One region of the Streptomyces sp. NPDC050997 genome, then DNA from elsewhere that is predicted to be linked to it. Evidence: riboswitches for the same ligand, from Rfam matches in the RefSeq annotation. Region 1 holds a riboswitch; the other holds the start of a gene.
What was found. Region 1 has a riboswitch for glycine ahead of gcvT (glycine cleavage system aminomethyltransferase GcvT). Riboswitches for the same ligand answer to the same signal wherever they lie in the genome.

Region 1 (7,287 bases):
GCCGGTGTCCTTGCTCTGCTTCACCGGGGCACCGGTGGGCATGGCCAGGAACTGCTCGAAGTCACCGTTGGGCTTGGGCAGTTTGAAGACGATGGTCTGGTCGTCGGGCGTCTCTATCGCCTTCAGGCCCAGCTTGTCCTTGGACTTGTCCTTGTACGGGCCCTTGTACTCGCCCTTCGGGTCGAGCGTCTGCTTGATGTACGCCGGGCCACCGGTGATGGTGTCCGTCGCCCAGATGCGCTCGATGCCGTACTTGATGTCCTTGGAGGTCAGCGCGGAGCCGTCCTCCCAGGTGAGGCCGTCACGCAGCTTGTACGTGTAGGTCTTGCCGTCGGCCGAGACCTCGCCGGGTCCGGTGGCCAGGTCGCCGACCAGCTTGTTCGAGGCCTCGCCCGGCTTGGTGTCGTACGTGACCAGGGTGCGGGTGAAGAACCGCATGAAGTCCCACGTCATGCCGTAGTACGTACGCTGTGGGTCAAGGGAGTCGAAGTCCTGCTTGCCGACGAACTTCAGCGTCCCACCCTTCTTGGTGGACGCGTTGACGACCTTGTTCAGCGCCGCGCTGTAGCCGGCGCCCTTCTCGCCCTTGTCGTCACTGTCTCCGCCGCCGCACGCCGTGGTGGTCACCAGCGCCGCGACAACGAGGGCTGCGCCAGCAGCGAGCCGCCGCTTCGGGGAACCTGTGGGCATTTTCTCGTATCCTCCGAGATTCGCGGTTCCGGTCCTGTGCCGGAGAACCATGGAAAGAGCCACCTGACGGTGCGGCAGGGGCAAGTCGTGCGTCAGCGGGTCCCCTTGGGGTCGAGAGCGTCCCGCAGTCCGTCACCGAAGAGGTTGAAGGCCAGGACGGTGATGAAGATCGTCGCGCCGGGGAAGACCATGAACATCGGGTCGTGCTCGTAGGTCTGCAGGGCGTCGCGCAGCATGCCGCCCCACGACGCGGTCGGCGGCCGCACACCCGCACCGAGGAAGCTGAGCGCCGCCTCCGTGAGGATGTTGGTCGGAATCATCAGCGTCGCGTAGACCATGATCGGCGCGAACAGGTTGGGCAGCAGCTCCCGGAAGAGGATGTACCGCCTGCCACCGCCCAGGCTGCGCGCGGCCTCGATGTACTCGCGCTCACGGAGGCTCAGCGTCTGGCCCCGGACGATACGGCCGACGTAGGGCCAGCCGAAGAAGCCGATGACCGCGACCAGGACGGCGATGCGTACGCCCGAGCCGGTCAGCCCCAGCAGGTCGTCCGGGAGGACCGAGACCAGGGAGATGATGAAGAGAAGCTGCGGGAAGGAGAGCAGCACGTCCATGGTGCGGCTGATCACGGCGTCGACCCAGCCGCCGAAGTAGCCGGCGACGATCCCGAAGAGCGTCCCGAGCACCACCGCGACCACGGCGGCGAGGAACGCCACGAGGAGCGAGATGCGGGCGCCGTAGACGATGCGGCTGAAGACGTCGCGGCCCTTGTTGGGCTCGACGCCGAACAGGTAGTCACCGCTCACGCCGCCCCAGGCACCCTGCGGCAGGTTGGTCAGCGGGTCGAGTTCCTCCTGGTGGAACTCGTTCGGCGGGTGTCCGAGCAGCGAGACGATCAGCGGGGCGAACACCGCGACCAGCACCAGGACGAGCACGGTGACACCGCCCGCGAGAGCGACCTTGTCCTGCTTCAGGCGGTGCCAGGCGATCTGCTTCAGGGACCGGCCTTCGACCTTCTGGGCGCCTGAGGCCGCGGGGTCGACTGGAGCGGTCGGCGCCGCTTCCGCAGCGGTGTCGTGCAATGGCGCCGTCATGGCAGGGACCCCTCTCAACCGGCGGTGACCGGCCCGCACATGCCGCTGTAGCGGCTTCATCTTCCATGAAACTCAAAGGGGCAACCCCCCTTGGACCGGGAGTCTTCAACGCCTCGGCGATCAGGTGCCAGCCTTGGCGGTGAATGGATGCGCAACCGTGATGCTCCACCGGTGATTCCGTTATCCGAACAGCGGGTAACAGCTGTCGGACGTATGGAAGTTGGGACACCGGGGCGAAACGGGCGGCATCGAGGTAACCCGACGCCAATCTACGCGCATGGATTGTCGCCGCGAACCAAAGGAAGATCATTAACCCTAAAGTGACCTATGTCACAAGTCCGAACTGCCGCTCATAACCGGTCAGTACCGGCCACCCGCCTGCGGATAGCCGTAGCCGGTCGCCGGGGCCTGGGCCGGGGCGGCGTGGGCCTCACGGTCGTAGAAGGGGCGGGCGTTGGTCCGCATCCACAGGGCGATCGGGTCGTACTCGTCGGACATGGCCACGGTCGACACCGGCAGCCCGTCCGGGACGGCACCGATGGACTGCTGCATCATCGCGCGCACCGAGTCGACCGCCGGCGGGCTGGTGTCGTAGACATCGAGACCGACGGCGAGATACGGCGCCCCCAGCGCGGGCTGCACCCAGGCGCGGCGCAGGGCGCGGACGGCCGGGGTGCGGTGGGCGTTCTGGGCGAGCAGGGCGTAGAACTGCGGGATCTCGATGCCGGGTTCGGACAGCCTGAGGGGCCCGGCGGGTTGGCGTTCCAGGCCGGTGGCGATGCGGCGCAGGTCGAGCCAGGGGATGCCGACACCGCCGCCCGGGGCGTGCGGATTGAGCCAGAGGCCGTAGTGGTCGGGGTAGAGGGTGCGGGCCGCGTCGAGCCCGTCGATCACTTCGTACGATCTGTTCCAGCCACTGGCCGACAGCTCCTGGGCGGAGGTGACGCACGGGGCGTAGCCGTACCCCTCGACCTGCATGTTCCCGTACTGGGCGTCGGGGGAACCGGCCTGGCCGTGCCACAGCAGCATCCAGATCTGTCCGGAGGACGGGGTGGCGAGCGCGCGCAGGAGTGCCTCGTAGGCGTCGTAACGCCCGGGCGTCACCTGGCGCAGCATGTGCTCGACCTGCCCGGCCGCGGTGCCGCTGGCGCTCACCTTTTACCGACCCTTCGTGATGTGGCCCCTGGATAGGGACCCAGCTTAGGCGCTCCGCCGGGTTGAGCCGTTGAGCTGTGTCAGTGGCCCTGTTGGTAGATCAGTAGCCCTGTTGGTAGAAGGGCCGCACGCTCTCCCTCATCCAGTGGCCCACCGGGTCGTCCGCCACGTCCAGGAGGATCAGGTTGACCGGCCACTGGACGGGGCTGGCGCCCAGGGCGCGGGCCAGGGCCTCCATCGGCAGGGGCCGCAAGTCGCCCTCCCACTGGGACAGTTCCACGCCCACGAACATGACCGGATCGGCCGTTTCGATGACGGCGAGGCAGCGGCGGGCGGTGAGCACCACGCCCGTGGCGGCGAACTCGGACGAGGCCGCCGCGAGGAAGTCGACCGGGTCGTCCTGCCAGTCCGGCTCGAACAGACGGACCCGGCCGCCGGCCGCGGGGCCGTCCAGCGGGGTACGGCCCACCCGGCACAGTTCGGCGACGGCGGCCGGCGGCAACGGGACACCGACCGTGCCGTCCGGGTTCACCGCGAGGCCGACCTGGGGCGGCAGACCGCGGGCGAACTCGACCGCGGGAGCGATGGTGTACGACAGATGCGAGCCGACGACCTGGCGGAACTGCTCCTCGGAGCTGAACACCGGGACATGGACCTGGCCCTCGATCTCCAGGGTGGGCAGGTCAAGGGGGCCGCTGTGCGGGCCGCCGCCGTTGGGCAGCGGCACCCAGACGAAGCTGCGGCCGAGCACCTCGATGATCCGTCCGCCCGCCCCGGGGACGCCGAGGGCGGCGGACAGCACCTCCTCCAGCTCGTTGCCGGGCCATCCGCCGTGCGGATGAGGGTGTGCCTGTGCCGGGAAACCCGGGAAGTCAGCGGGGAGATCCGCCGGGAAGTCCATCTGCCTGCCTACCGCCTGCCTGATACCGCATACCGCCTGCTGTGGCTGAAAGGCTAACGGGTGCGGGGCACCCATGAGAGACGGGTGGCCGGTCAGATCCGGCCACCGAACCCGATCCCGGTCACCCCGTGAAGCCGATCCGCCGCAGCACGTTCGCCGCGTCCCGGTCGACCAGCACCGCCGAGCCGCAGCCCGGGGGCAGGTCGCCCTTGGCCACGGAGCCGATCAGGCGGGAGGCGGCACCCCGGTGGCGCAGGAAGGCGTACCGCGAGACACCGCGGCCCCTCTCGCGCTGGCCGGCCAGCGCGGTGTCCGGCGTGACGTCGAGCAGCAGCAGGTGCAGGGTGCCGGCCCGGCGACGCGCCTCGCGGGCCAGCCAGCCGCGCACCCAGGCCTGCGTACCGCAGTCGTGCACCACGACTCCCTCGCCGGAGCGCAGGGCGCGACGCAGACCGGCGTAGTGCGCGAGGCGGACCAGTGGGCGGTAGACCGCGTACGGCAGGAAGCGGGGCATCCGCGTCGCCCAGCGGTCGCGGGCGTCCTGGGAGTCGATGCGCAGGCCGTTGACCGTGCGCCGCATCAGCGTGGACTTGCCGCTGCCGGGCAGGCCGGTGATCACGACGAGGTCCTGGGGGCCAAAAAGCAGTGCGTGCGGGCTGTGGCCACCGCGCTCACGGAGGTCGCGGACGACGGGTGCGCTGAGCGGGCCGCAGGCCTCCGTGGCCGGGACCGTCGGCTGCTGAGGCAGCGCGAGGGCCGAGGTGGTCGCGTACGCCGTGGTCCTCTTCACCGTGATCGTCCTCCCCTGGGGTGGTCACGAGATTTCCTCCCCGTCGAGTGTAAAGAGAAGGTAATGCGCGGTGCCTCGTGTTTTCGTGCTCGTCCTGCCACAAGCCGGTCACAGATGCGGCCCTGCCGTAGTCGACCGAGGCGTGCAATGATGTCGGCGCCAACTGCATACCGGCCGCTTGAATCCGCGCGGGAGAGTTCCGGGTCGTACGTTCGTCGTACGGGTGCCCGGGCGCCGAAGGAGCAAGTCCCTCCCTTGAATCTCTCAGGCCCCCGTTACCGCGCGGGCGAGGCACATCTGAAAAGCGGGCCGCTGCGACAGTGGCTCCACCCAAGGTGCAAGTCATGATCACCGCTTCGCGGGGTCCTGACGAACCTCTCAGGTTCCGATGACAGATGGGGAGGAACGACCTCGCCCTCCCTCATGCTCGAACGAGCTCGCGCGGGAGGTACCCCCATCGCCTTGGGAGACGACCGTCCGATGAGCAGTACCGCACCCCGTCACACCGCGCTCGACGCCCTGCATCGTTCGCTGGGCGCGACCATGACCGACTTCGCCGGCTGGGACATGCCCCTTCGCTACGGCTCCGAGCGCGACGAACACCACGCCGTGCGCACCCGCGCCGGCCTCTTCGACCTCTCGCACATGGGCGAGATCACGGTGACCGGCCCGCAGGCGGCTTCCTTCCTGAACCACGCGCTGGTCGGCAACATCGCCTCCGTCGGCGTCGGCCGCGCCCGCTACACCATGGTCTGCCGGGCCGACGGCGGCATCCTGGACGACCTGATCGTCTACCGGCTCGCCGAGACGGAGGCCGGGTCCGCTCACTACATGGTCGTCGCCAACGCCTCCAACGCCCAGGTGGTGCTGGACGCGTTGACCGAGCGTGCCGCCGGCTTCGACGTCGAGGTGCGTGACGACCGGGACGCGTACGCGCTGATCGCCGTGCAGGGTCCCGAGTCGCCGGGTGTCCTGAAGTCCCTCACCGACGCCGACCTCGACGGCCTGAAGTACTACGCCGGCCTGCCCGGCACCGTCGCCGGCGTCCCCGCTCTCATCGCCCGCACCGGGTACACCGGCGAGGACGGCTTCGAGCTGTTCGTGAGGCCCGAGCACGCCGTCGAGCTGTGGCAGGCCCTGACCAAGGCCGGCGAGGGCGTCGGTCTGGTCCCCTGCGGACTGTCCTGCCGGGACACCCTGCGCCTGGAGGCGGGCATGCCGCTGTACGGGCATGAGCTCTCCACGTCGTTGACCCCCTTCGACGCCGGCCTCGGCCGGGTGGTGAAGTTCGAGAAGGAGGGCGACTTCGTGGGCCGCGAGGCCCTCCAGGAGGCCGCCACCCGTTCGGAGCAGAACCCCCCGCGCGTCCTCGTCGGCCTCGTCGCCGAGGGCCGCCGGGTCCCGCGCGCCGGGTACCCGGTCGTCGCGGACGGCCGGGTGATCGGCGAGATCACCTCCGGCGCGCCCTCCCCCACGCTGGGCAGGCCCATCGCGATGGCGTACGTCGACAAGGCGCACGCGACACCGGGCACGTCCGGTGTCGGTGTGGACATCCGGGGCAGTCACGAGCCGTACGAGGTCGTGGCGCTGCCGTTCTACAAGCGTCAGAAGTAGCGACGACCGAAAGCGGTCGGCGTGCGTGACCCTGCGCACTTTCCGCTGCTCACATACGTTTCCAGCAGACCCCCACTCATCAGCACTCCCCCGCGTACAGGAGAATTCAGGCCATGAGCAACCCCCAGCAGCTGCGCTACAGCAAGGAGCACGAGTGGCTGTCGGGCGCCGAGAACGGCGTCTCGACGGTCGGCATCACGGAGCACGCGGCCAACGCGCTCGGTGACGTCGTCTTCGTGCAGCTCCCGGAGGTCGGTGCCGATGTGACCGCGGGTGAGACCTGCGGCGAACTGGAGTCGACCAAGTCGGTCAGCGACCTGTACTCCCCGGTGACCGGTGAGGTCACCGAGGTCAACGAGGACGTGGTCAACGACCCGTCGCTGGTGAACTCCGCCCCCTTCGAGGGCGGCTGGCTGTTCAAGGTGCGCGTGGCGAAGGAGCCGGCCGACCTGCTCTCCGTCGACGAGTACACCGCCTTCACCGCCGGCTGAGGAGTCGTACACCTGATGTCCGTTCTGAACACACCCCTGCACGAGCTCGACCCCGAGGTCGCCGCCGCCGTCGACGCCGAGCTGGTCCGCCAGCAGTCCACCCTGGAGATGATCGCCTCCGAGAACTTCGCGCCGGTCGCGGTGCTGGAGGCGCAGGGCTCCGTCCTGACCAACAAGTACGCCGAGGGTTACCCGGGCCGCCGTTACTACGGTGGCTGCGAGCACGTCGACGTGACCGAGCAGATCGCGATCGACCGGGTCAAGGAGCTGTTCGGCGCCGAGTACGCCAATGTGCAGCCCCACTCGGGCGCCTCCGCCAACCAGGCTGCCCTGTTCGCGCTGGCCCAGCCCGGCGACACCATCCTCGGTCTGGATCTGGCGCACGGCGGCCACCTGACCCACGGGATGCGGCTGAACTTCTCCGGCAAGCAGTTCGACGTGGTCGCCTATCACGTGGACGCCGAGACCGGCCTGGTCGACATGGCCGAGCTGGAGCGGCTCGCCAAGGAGCACCGGCCGAAGGTGATCATCGCGGGCTGGTCGGCGTATCCG
Region 2 (7,287 bases), on a different contig from region 1:
CGAAGGGGTGGAGCTGTCCGAACTCGGGCCAGGTGACCGGCTCCATCTCGGTGGTCGCGTTGAGCTTCATGGTGCAGGAGCCCAGCGGGATCATGCCGCGGTCGAGGGCGTAGTCGCGGTCTGCGAGCCGACGCAGGTAGCGCAGCATCGCGGTCTCGGAGCGGTACTGGTGGAAGACGGGGTGCGTGAGGTAGTCGTCGGTGCGCAGCAGCGCGGTGGGAAGGGAGTCCTCGGTGGCGGCGTCGAGTGCCTCGATGTCCCCCTCTACCCCGAACGCGGCCCACACGGCGGCCAGTTGGGCCCGCGCGGTGGTCTCGTCGCACGCGATCGACACCAGGTCGGTGTCCACGAGCCACAGGTTGACGCCGTTCTCGCGCGCGGCCGCGACGACCTCGGCGGCCCGTGCGGGCACCCGGGCGGTCAGCGTGTCGAAGTAGGAACCGTGCACGACCTCGACCCCGCCGGCCGTCAGGCCCGCGGCGAGGATCGTGGCGTATCGATGGGTGCGCCGCGCGATGCCCTTGAGACCCTCGGGCCCGTGGTAGACGGCGTACATGCCGGCCATCACGGCGAGCAGCACCTGCGCGGTGCAGATGTTGCTGGTCGCCTTCTCGCGCCGGATGTGCTGCTCACGCGTCTGCAGGGCCAGCCGGTAGGCCTTGTTCCCGTCGGCGTCGACGGACACTCCCACCAGCCGCCCGGGCAGGCTGCGCGCGAACTTCTCGCGCACCGCCATGTATCCGGCGTGCGGCCCGCCGAAGCCCATCGGCACCCCGAACCTCTGGGTCGTCCCGACGGCGATGTCCGCACCGAGCTCAGCCGGGGACTTCAGCAGCGTCAGCGCCAGCAGGTCGGCGGCGACCGTCACGAGCGCGCCGAGTTCGTGGGCCTGCTCGATGAGCGGCTCGATGTCGCGTACGGCACCGGAGGCGCCCGGGTACTGGATCAGCACGCCGTTGATCTCACGCCCGGCGATCTCGGCCGGAATGCCGTCACCGAGGTCCGCGACGACGACCTCGACGCCGGTCGGCTCGGCCCGCGTCCGGATCACGGCGACGGTCTGCGGCAGTGTGTCCGCGTCGACCAGGAAGAGACCCTTCTTGTTCCTGCCCATGCGCCGCGACAGTGCCAGCGCCTCGGCCGCCGCGGTGCCCTCGTCGAGCAGCGAGGCACCGGAGGTCGGCAGCCCGGTGAGCTCGGCGACCATGGTCTGGAAGTTCAGTAGCGCCTCCAGGCGCCCCTGGGAGATCTCGGGCTGGTAGGGCGTGTAGGCCGTGTACCAGGCCGGATTCTCCATCACGTTGCGCAGGATGACGGGCGGCGTGAAGGTCCCGTAGTACCCGAGGCCGACCATGGAGTCGAGAACCTGGTTCCGGTCGGCCAGCGAACGCAGCTCGGCCAGCACCTCGGCCTCGGTACGCGCGCCCGGCAGATCGAGCGCGTCGGCGTTCTTGATCACGTCCGGCACCGCTGCGGCGGTGAGCTCGTCCAGCGAGCCGTACCCGACCTGGGCGAGCATCTTCGCCCGCGCTTCCTGGTCAGGCCCGATGTGGCGCTGTTCGAACGGAATTCCCTGCTCCAGCTCGGAAAGCGGACTGCGGTGGGCGGTCATTGCGGAGGCCTCCTGGTCTGACACGACCTTCGAGGGGCACCACGGCACGGGTACCCGAACAGCCTCCCCCTCTGTCATCTCGACCTGAGAGCTTCACCGGACCACCCGAGGGTGCCCGGCTTTCACCGTCGGTGAGAGCGGAAGCCGTCGACATCCGCCCTGCTTTCCAGAGTGACCTCGTCCATGCGGTACGGGGGCCTGAGAGATTCCGGGGAGGATTTGCTCCTTCGGCGCCTCCGGATGGTGTCCGAAGGACTCTCCCGCACAGGGTCAGCAGCCGCTTGCCAGCCTACCAGCGAGGTCAGCGCTTGAGCGTTCGAGTGGCCACCTCCCCGATTGTGCTCTTTTGTGGTGCTTACGGATGAGTTGTCACTAAATGGAGGGCCCGTGCAGACCGACATCGATCCGCGCAACCTGATCGGCCGCAAGGCGTTCGACCGCAACGGCACCAAGATCGGCACGATCGACGAGGTCTACCTCGACGACGCGACCGGCGTACCGGAGTGGGCGGCCATACGCACCGGTCTGTTCAGCAGGGACGCCTTCGTCCCCCTGGAGCCCAGCGAACTGGTCGAGGGCGCCCTGCGCGTCCCTTTCGACCGGGCCCTGATCAAGGACGCCCCCGACTTCGGCGTGGGCCGCCATCTCTCGCCCGAACAGGAACTCCAGCTGTACCACCACTACGGTCTCGACCTGTCCGCCCCGCCTCCGCTCCCGGACCACGACTTCGGCAAACTGGCGAACACGGACGAGTCCTGACACCCGCGCCGTCCGCGCACCCTGACGCCGGCGTCGCCGACCAGCCGGCCGCGCCCGCAACACGCTGAGCCCCACGCATACGGCCTCCCGCGATACACCCATCCGGCCCTGCCCCCCTCCTCGCACCTTGAGCCGCCGTGACCACCCAGACCTGGCACCACCGTCACAGCGCGCAGCCCCCGACACAGCCGCCGAGCCGACGCCACCAGGCAGCGGCCCCCGGCGCGGCAAGCCAGTCCGAGCACACGACCGCACTCACCGACCCGCACCTGGTCGGCCCGGCCCGTACTCGCCCGCTCGCCCCCTCCAGCCGACGCGCAGTCATCCACTGACCACGGACATCCGTCCGACCGTCCAGCCCAACAGCGGACAGTCCCACGACCTGGACGACACGGCTGGCCCAAGCAGTCCAGCCCGGCATCCCTCCGGTGCCGAGTGACCCGCCCCACCCCGCACTGACCCCGCACTCACCCCGGCCCGGCAACCCCGCCCACCGAAGCCTCACCGGCCTCAGAACGCTCCCGCACCAACGGCAACGGTTCCGCCGGCTCCAGTGCCGGATCCTCGATCCGGAACGTCCGCACCCGCCCCGGCTCCGAGTCGGGCGTCTCGAACCGCACGGTGACCCGCCCGAGCCCGCTTCCCTGCACCCACCCGTGCCCGTACTCGGTGTGCCGCACATCGTGTCCCGAGGGCCACCGCCGCTCGACCGGCGCCTTCGGCTCCGCTTCGGGCATGTCGTCGGCCTCCTCGACCGCACCGGCGTCCATCCGCTCCCCCGCCGCCTGCGCGAACAGATCCTCCTGCGTGTAGTCGGCCAGCCCACTGACCCCCACCCCGAGCAACCGCACACCCCCGGTCGTGTCGACGGAGTCCAGCAACCGCGCGGCCGCCTCCCGCACCACCGCCGGATCGTCCGTGGGCCCCCGCAGCGTCTCGGACCGGGTCAGCGTGGAGAAGTCGTACCGTCGCACCTTCAGCACGATGGTCCGCCCGGACAACCCCGCCTCCCGCAGCCTCCGCACACACCGGTCCGCCAGCCGCTGGACCTCCAGCCCCACCCGAACACGGTCATGGATGTCGACGTCGTACGTGTCCTCCACCGACACCGACTTCGTCTCACGCTCCGCCACCACGGGCCGCTCGTCGAGCGCCAGCGCCATCGCGTACAGCGACTGTCCATGCGCCTTGCCCAGCAGCCTCACCAGCTCGTCCTCACCCGCCTCGGCGATCTCCTCGACGGTGTGGATCCCCGCCCGCCGCAGGTGGTCCCCCGTCGCAGGGCCCACCCCTGGCAGTATCCGCACCGACATCGGCCCCAGCAGCCCCCGCTCGGTCCCAGGCTCGATCAGCACCAGCCCGTCCGGCTTGGCCTGCTCCGAGGCGATCTTCGCCAGCATCTTGGAGGCGGCGAGCCCCACCGACCCCGTCAGCCCGGTCACAGCCCGTATGTCCGCCCGCAGCTTCACCCCGGCCAGCCGCGCCGACTCCTCGTCCCAGGCCGCTCCCCCGGCCTCCAGATCCACGAACGCCTCATCCAGGCTCAGCGGCTCCACCAGCGGCGACAGCCCCCTGAGCAGCTCCATCACCTGCTCGCTGATCGACCGGTAGAACGCGAAGCGCGGCACGAGATACGCGGCGTTCGGCGCGAGCCGCCTCGCCTGGGCCATCGGCAGCGCCGAATGCACCCCGAAGACCCGTGCCTCGTACGACGCTGTGGCCACCACCCCGCGCGGCCCCAGCCCGCCCACCACGACGGCCTTCCCCCGCAGACTCGGCTTGGACGCCTGCTCCGCCGAGGCGAAGAAGGCATCCATGTCGAGATGCAGGATCGTGGGCGCGTTTCTCACATCTCCGATGCTGCCCTACGCCACTGACAATGCCCCGCCCGAAGAGCGAGGACGGCGCTCAGACCGCCCGGTTGCGGCGCCGCGCCAGCTCGTCCGCGGGGTTGTGTCCGACGAGCGTCTCGCCGGTGTCCACCCGCTCGCCGTGCAGTTGTGAGAGGGCACTCTCCACGTCCCGCCACACCACACCGACGGCGATCCCGAAGACACCCTGGCCGCCCTGGAGCAGTGCGTGGACCTCGTCGGGCGTGGTGCACTCGTAGACGGTGGCGCCGTCGCTCATCAGGGTCATGCGCTCCAGGTCGCGGAATCCACGCTCACGCAGATGCTGGACCGCGGTGCGGATGTTCTGCAGCGACACACCGGTGTCCAGGAAGCGCTTGACGATCTTCAGGATGACGACGTCCCGGAAGCTGTACAGACGCTGTGTCCCGGACCCGTAGGCGGGCCGCACGCTCGGCTCCACAAGGCCGGTGCGGGCCCAGTAGTCCAGTTGCCGGTAGGTGATGCCGGCGGCCGCGCAGGCCGTCGGACCACGGTAGCCGATCTGCTCGGACGCCATGGACGTCGTCCCTCCGCTGCTCGGCACGGCCGTCGGTCGCTGCGGAGCGTGATCGGCCGCGTTGCTGTGAAGCGGGTACGGACCGCTCGTCCCGAGACTCCATCCGGGGGCACCCCCAGCCGTACCGTCGCCGCTGCTGCTCACGCCGACCTCCGTCCTTGACCTGCCCTCTCGACGGTAGGCAGTCACCGGGGGTGCGTCAACGATCGCCACACTCGGCACGCCGAGTGATAATCACCCTAAGAGTGGTTTCCCGTGCCCCACCGCGGGGAAAGGCTAGCCGAATGCTCTCGGAGCGGGCCGCAGGACGCTCTCACGGGCCGCTGGCAAATGCCGGTATCTGAGGCGTCAACGGACGTGGACGGGCCCGGCGGGACTGCTCATCCGCCGGGCCCGTCGCCGCTCACTGGCTGCTGGTGCCGAAGTCCTCGGGCGAGATCTGGTCGAGGAACTCGCGGAACTTCTCCACCTCGTCCTCCTGCTCGTCGGGAATCGCGATACCCGCGTCGTCGAGCACTCCGTCACTGCCGTAGATCGGCGTTCCGGTGCGCAGGGCCAACGCTATGGCGTCGGACGGCCGGGCACTCACCTCGACCCCGCTGGCGAACACCAGCTCCGCGTAGAAGACACCTTCACGCAGGTCCGTGATGCGCACCTCGGTGAGCTCCTGGCCAACGGCCTCCAGCACGTCCTTGAACAGGTCGTGCGTCAGCGGTCGCGCGGGGGCCATGCCCTGCTGCGCGAAGGCAATCGCCGTAGCCTCCCCAGGCCCGATCCAGATGGGGAGGTAGCGGTCGCCTCCCACTTCGCGCAGGAGCACGATCGGTTGGTTGGAGGGCATTTCCACCCGGACACCTACGACATCGAGCTCGTTCACACAGCAACCCTAGGCCGTGCCCGGGACGTTTGGGTAGTCGGGCAGAAAACGGGTGGCCGATCCGGCCTCCGCGACACGGCCCACTTCAGGGCAGCCGCACCCCGAGAGCGATCTGCACCAGCGCCGCGTGCAGCTTCACCGTGAGTCCGGCCAGCTCCTTCGCACGGGCCTCGGCGTGCGCCCTGGTCTGCGGATTGCGATGGAGCTTCAGCGGGGCCACCACCTGGTCCACCAGTCCGGCCTCGCGGTCGGCGGCGGCCTTCATCACCCGCAGGTGCCGCGGCTCGATCCCGAACCTGCCCAGTTCGGCGACGAGCGAAGCCACGGTGACGACCTCGGCGTCGTACGCCCCGTCCGGCAACGGCGCGATGAGCCCGTACGACTCCCACTCCCGCAGCTCCTCCTCGCCGATCTCCGCGGCGGCGAGCAGCTCGGCCCGTCCGATGCGGGCCGCCGTGGGCCCCGCGGTGGCCTCAAGGACGACCTCGCCGTCCCTGTGACGTCCCAGAACCGGCAGCTGTACGGCCTCACCGCGCTCCATGGCGTCCAAGTGGTCCCGGATCACCTTGAGCGGCAGATAGTGGTCCCGCTGCATCCTCAGGACGTGTCCGAGGCGCTCGACGTCGTCGACAGTGAACTTGCGATACCCCGAGGGCGTCCGCTGCGGCTCGATGAGCCCCTCCGACTCCAGGAAACGGATCTTGGAGATGGTCACTTCGGGAAACTCGTCGCGCAACACGTTCAGCACCGTGCCGATGCTCATCAGGCCACTGTCCGTGGCGGCGGTACCGTGCCCGGCACCGCCGCTCGGTGTATGAAGCATGGACCTTCCCTTGGGGTCCCCCCGGACAGTGTCCGGAGGAGGGTCAGTAACCCCGCTGGCTCGCGTAGAAGACCAGCCGGTACTTGCCGATCTGCACCTCGTCACCGTTGTTCAGAGCGACCTGGTCGATCCGCTCGCGGTTCACATACGTGCCGTTCAGGCTGCCCACGTCGGCCACCGTGAACGAGCCGTCCGGGACACGGCGGAACTCCACATGCCGACGCGAGACCGTCACGTCGTCCAGGAAGATGTCGCTCTGCGGGTGACGGCCGGCCGTGGTCAGGTCGCCGTCCAGCAGGAAGCGACTGCCCGAGTTCGGGCCACGGCGCACCACCAGGAGCGCGGAGCCGAGCGGCAGCGCGTCGACGGCCGCCTGTGCCTCCGGGGAGAGCATGGGCATCTGCGTCTGGCCGGTGGCCTCGGCGTCGTAGGCCTCAAGCCCGGAGATGGAGATCGTGGACGTGGTCTCGGAGGGCCGCTCGGGCGTCGCACCGGGCCGCAGCGGCGCACCGCAGTTGGAGCAGAAGCGACTGTTCTCCGCGTTGCGGTTACCGCACCTCGTACATACCAGGGCCGACATGGACGGATCCTCCTGCCGCGGCTGCCCGCCAGGGGCGTTGGACGCGTACGGGTCGGCGGAAAACCCTCCACCCGTACTTGAGGTTGACGGTTGCCCGAAACCTATGCCTCCGGACTGGGCAGGGTCAACAGACGGCGCGCCCTGACCTCCCGAAACGTCACCCCCCGGGCCACCGACCTGGTCCCGGTACAGCGGGCGCTGGCCCTCCGCGTCAGGCTGTGCGCGAT

Region 2: it holds a riboswitch for glycine, as region 1 does, so the genes downstream of both, gcvP (aminomethyl-transferring glycine dehydrogenase) here and gcvT (glycine cleavage system aminomethyltransferase GcvT) in region 1, are expected to answer to the same signal.

What each region holds. Positions count from the first base shown of each region.
Region 1 covers NZ_JBFAGK010000026.1:41,025-48,311, reverse strand. Annotated here, with positions in the region: gene AB0H86_RS38195 (ABC transporter substrate-binding protein) at 1-690, opposite strand, end outside; gene AB0H86_RS38190 (ABC transporter permease) at 783-1,784, opposite strand; gene AB0H86_RS38185 (enhanced serine sensitivity protein SseB C-terminal domain-containing protein) at 2,145-2,939, opposite strand; gene AB0H86_RS38180 (enhanced serine sensitivity protein SseB) at 3,040-3,840, opposite strand; gene AB0H86_RS38175 (AAA family ATPase) at 3,962-4,630, opposite strand; glycine riboswitch at 4,810-4,921, shown strand; gene gcvT (glycine cleavage system aminomethyltransferase GcvT) at 5,111-6,244, shown strand; gene gcvH (glycine cleavage system protein GcvH) at 6,358-6,735, shown strand; gene glyA (serine hydroxymethyltransferase) at 6,751-7,287, shown strand, end outside.
Region 2 covers NZ_JBFAGK010000004.1:5,858-13,144, reverse strand. Annotated here, with positions in the region: gene gcvP (aminomethyl-transferring glycine dehydrogenase) at 1-1,612, opposite strand, end outside; glycine riboswitch at 1,789-1,885, opposite strand; gene AB0H86_RS09985 (PRC-barrel domain-containing protein) at 2,000-2,371, shown strand; gene AB0H86_RS09980 (hypothetical protein) at 2,509-2,703, shown strand; gene AB0H86_RS09975 (DNA polymerase IV) at 2,839-4,221, opposite strand; gene AB0H86_RS09970 (MerR family transcriptional regulator) at 4,280-4,924, opposite strand; gene AB0H86_RS09965 (bifunctional nuclease family protein) at 5,184-5,657, opposite strand; gene AB0H86_RS09960 (MerR family transcriptional regulator) at 5,743-6,480, opposite strand; gene AB0H86_RS09955 (FHA domain-containing protein) at 6,524-7,287, opposite strand, start outside.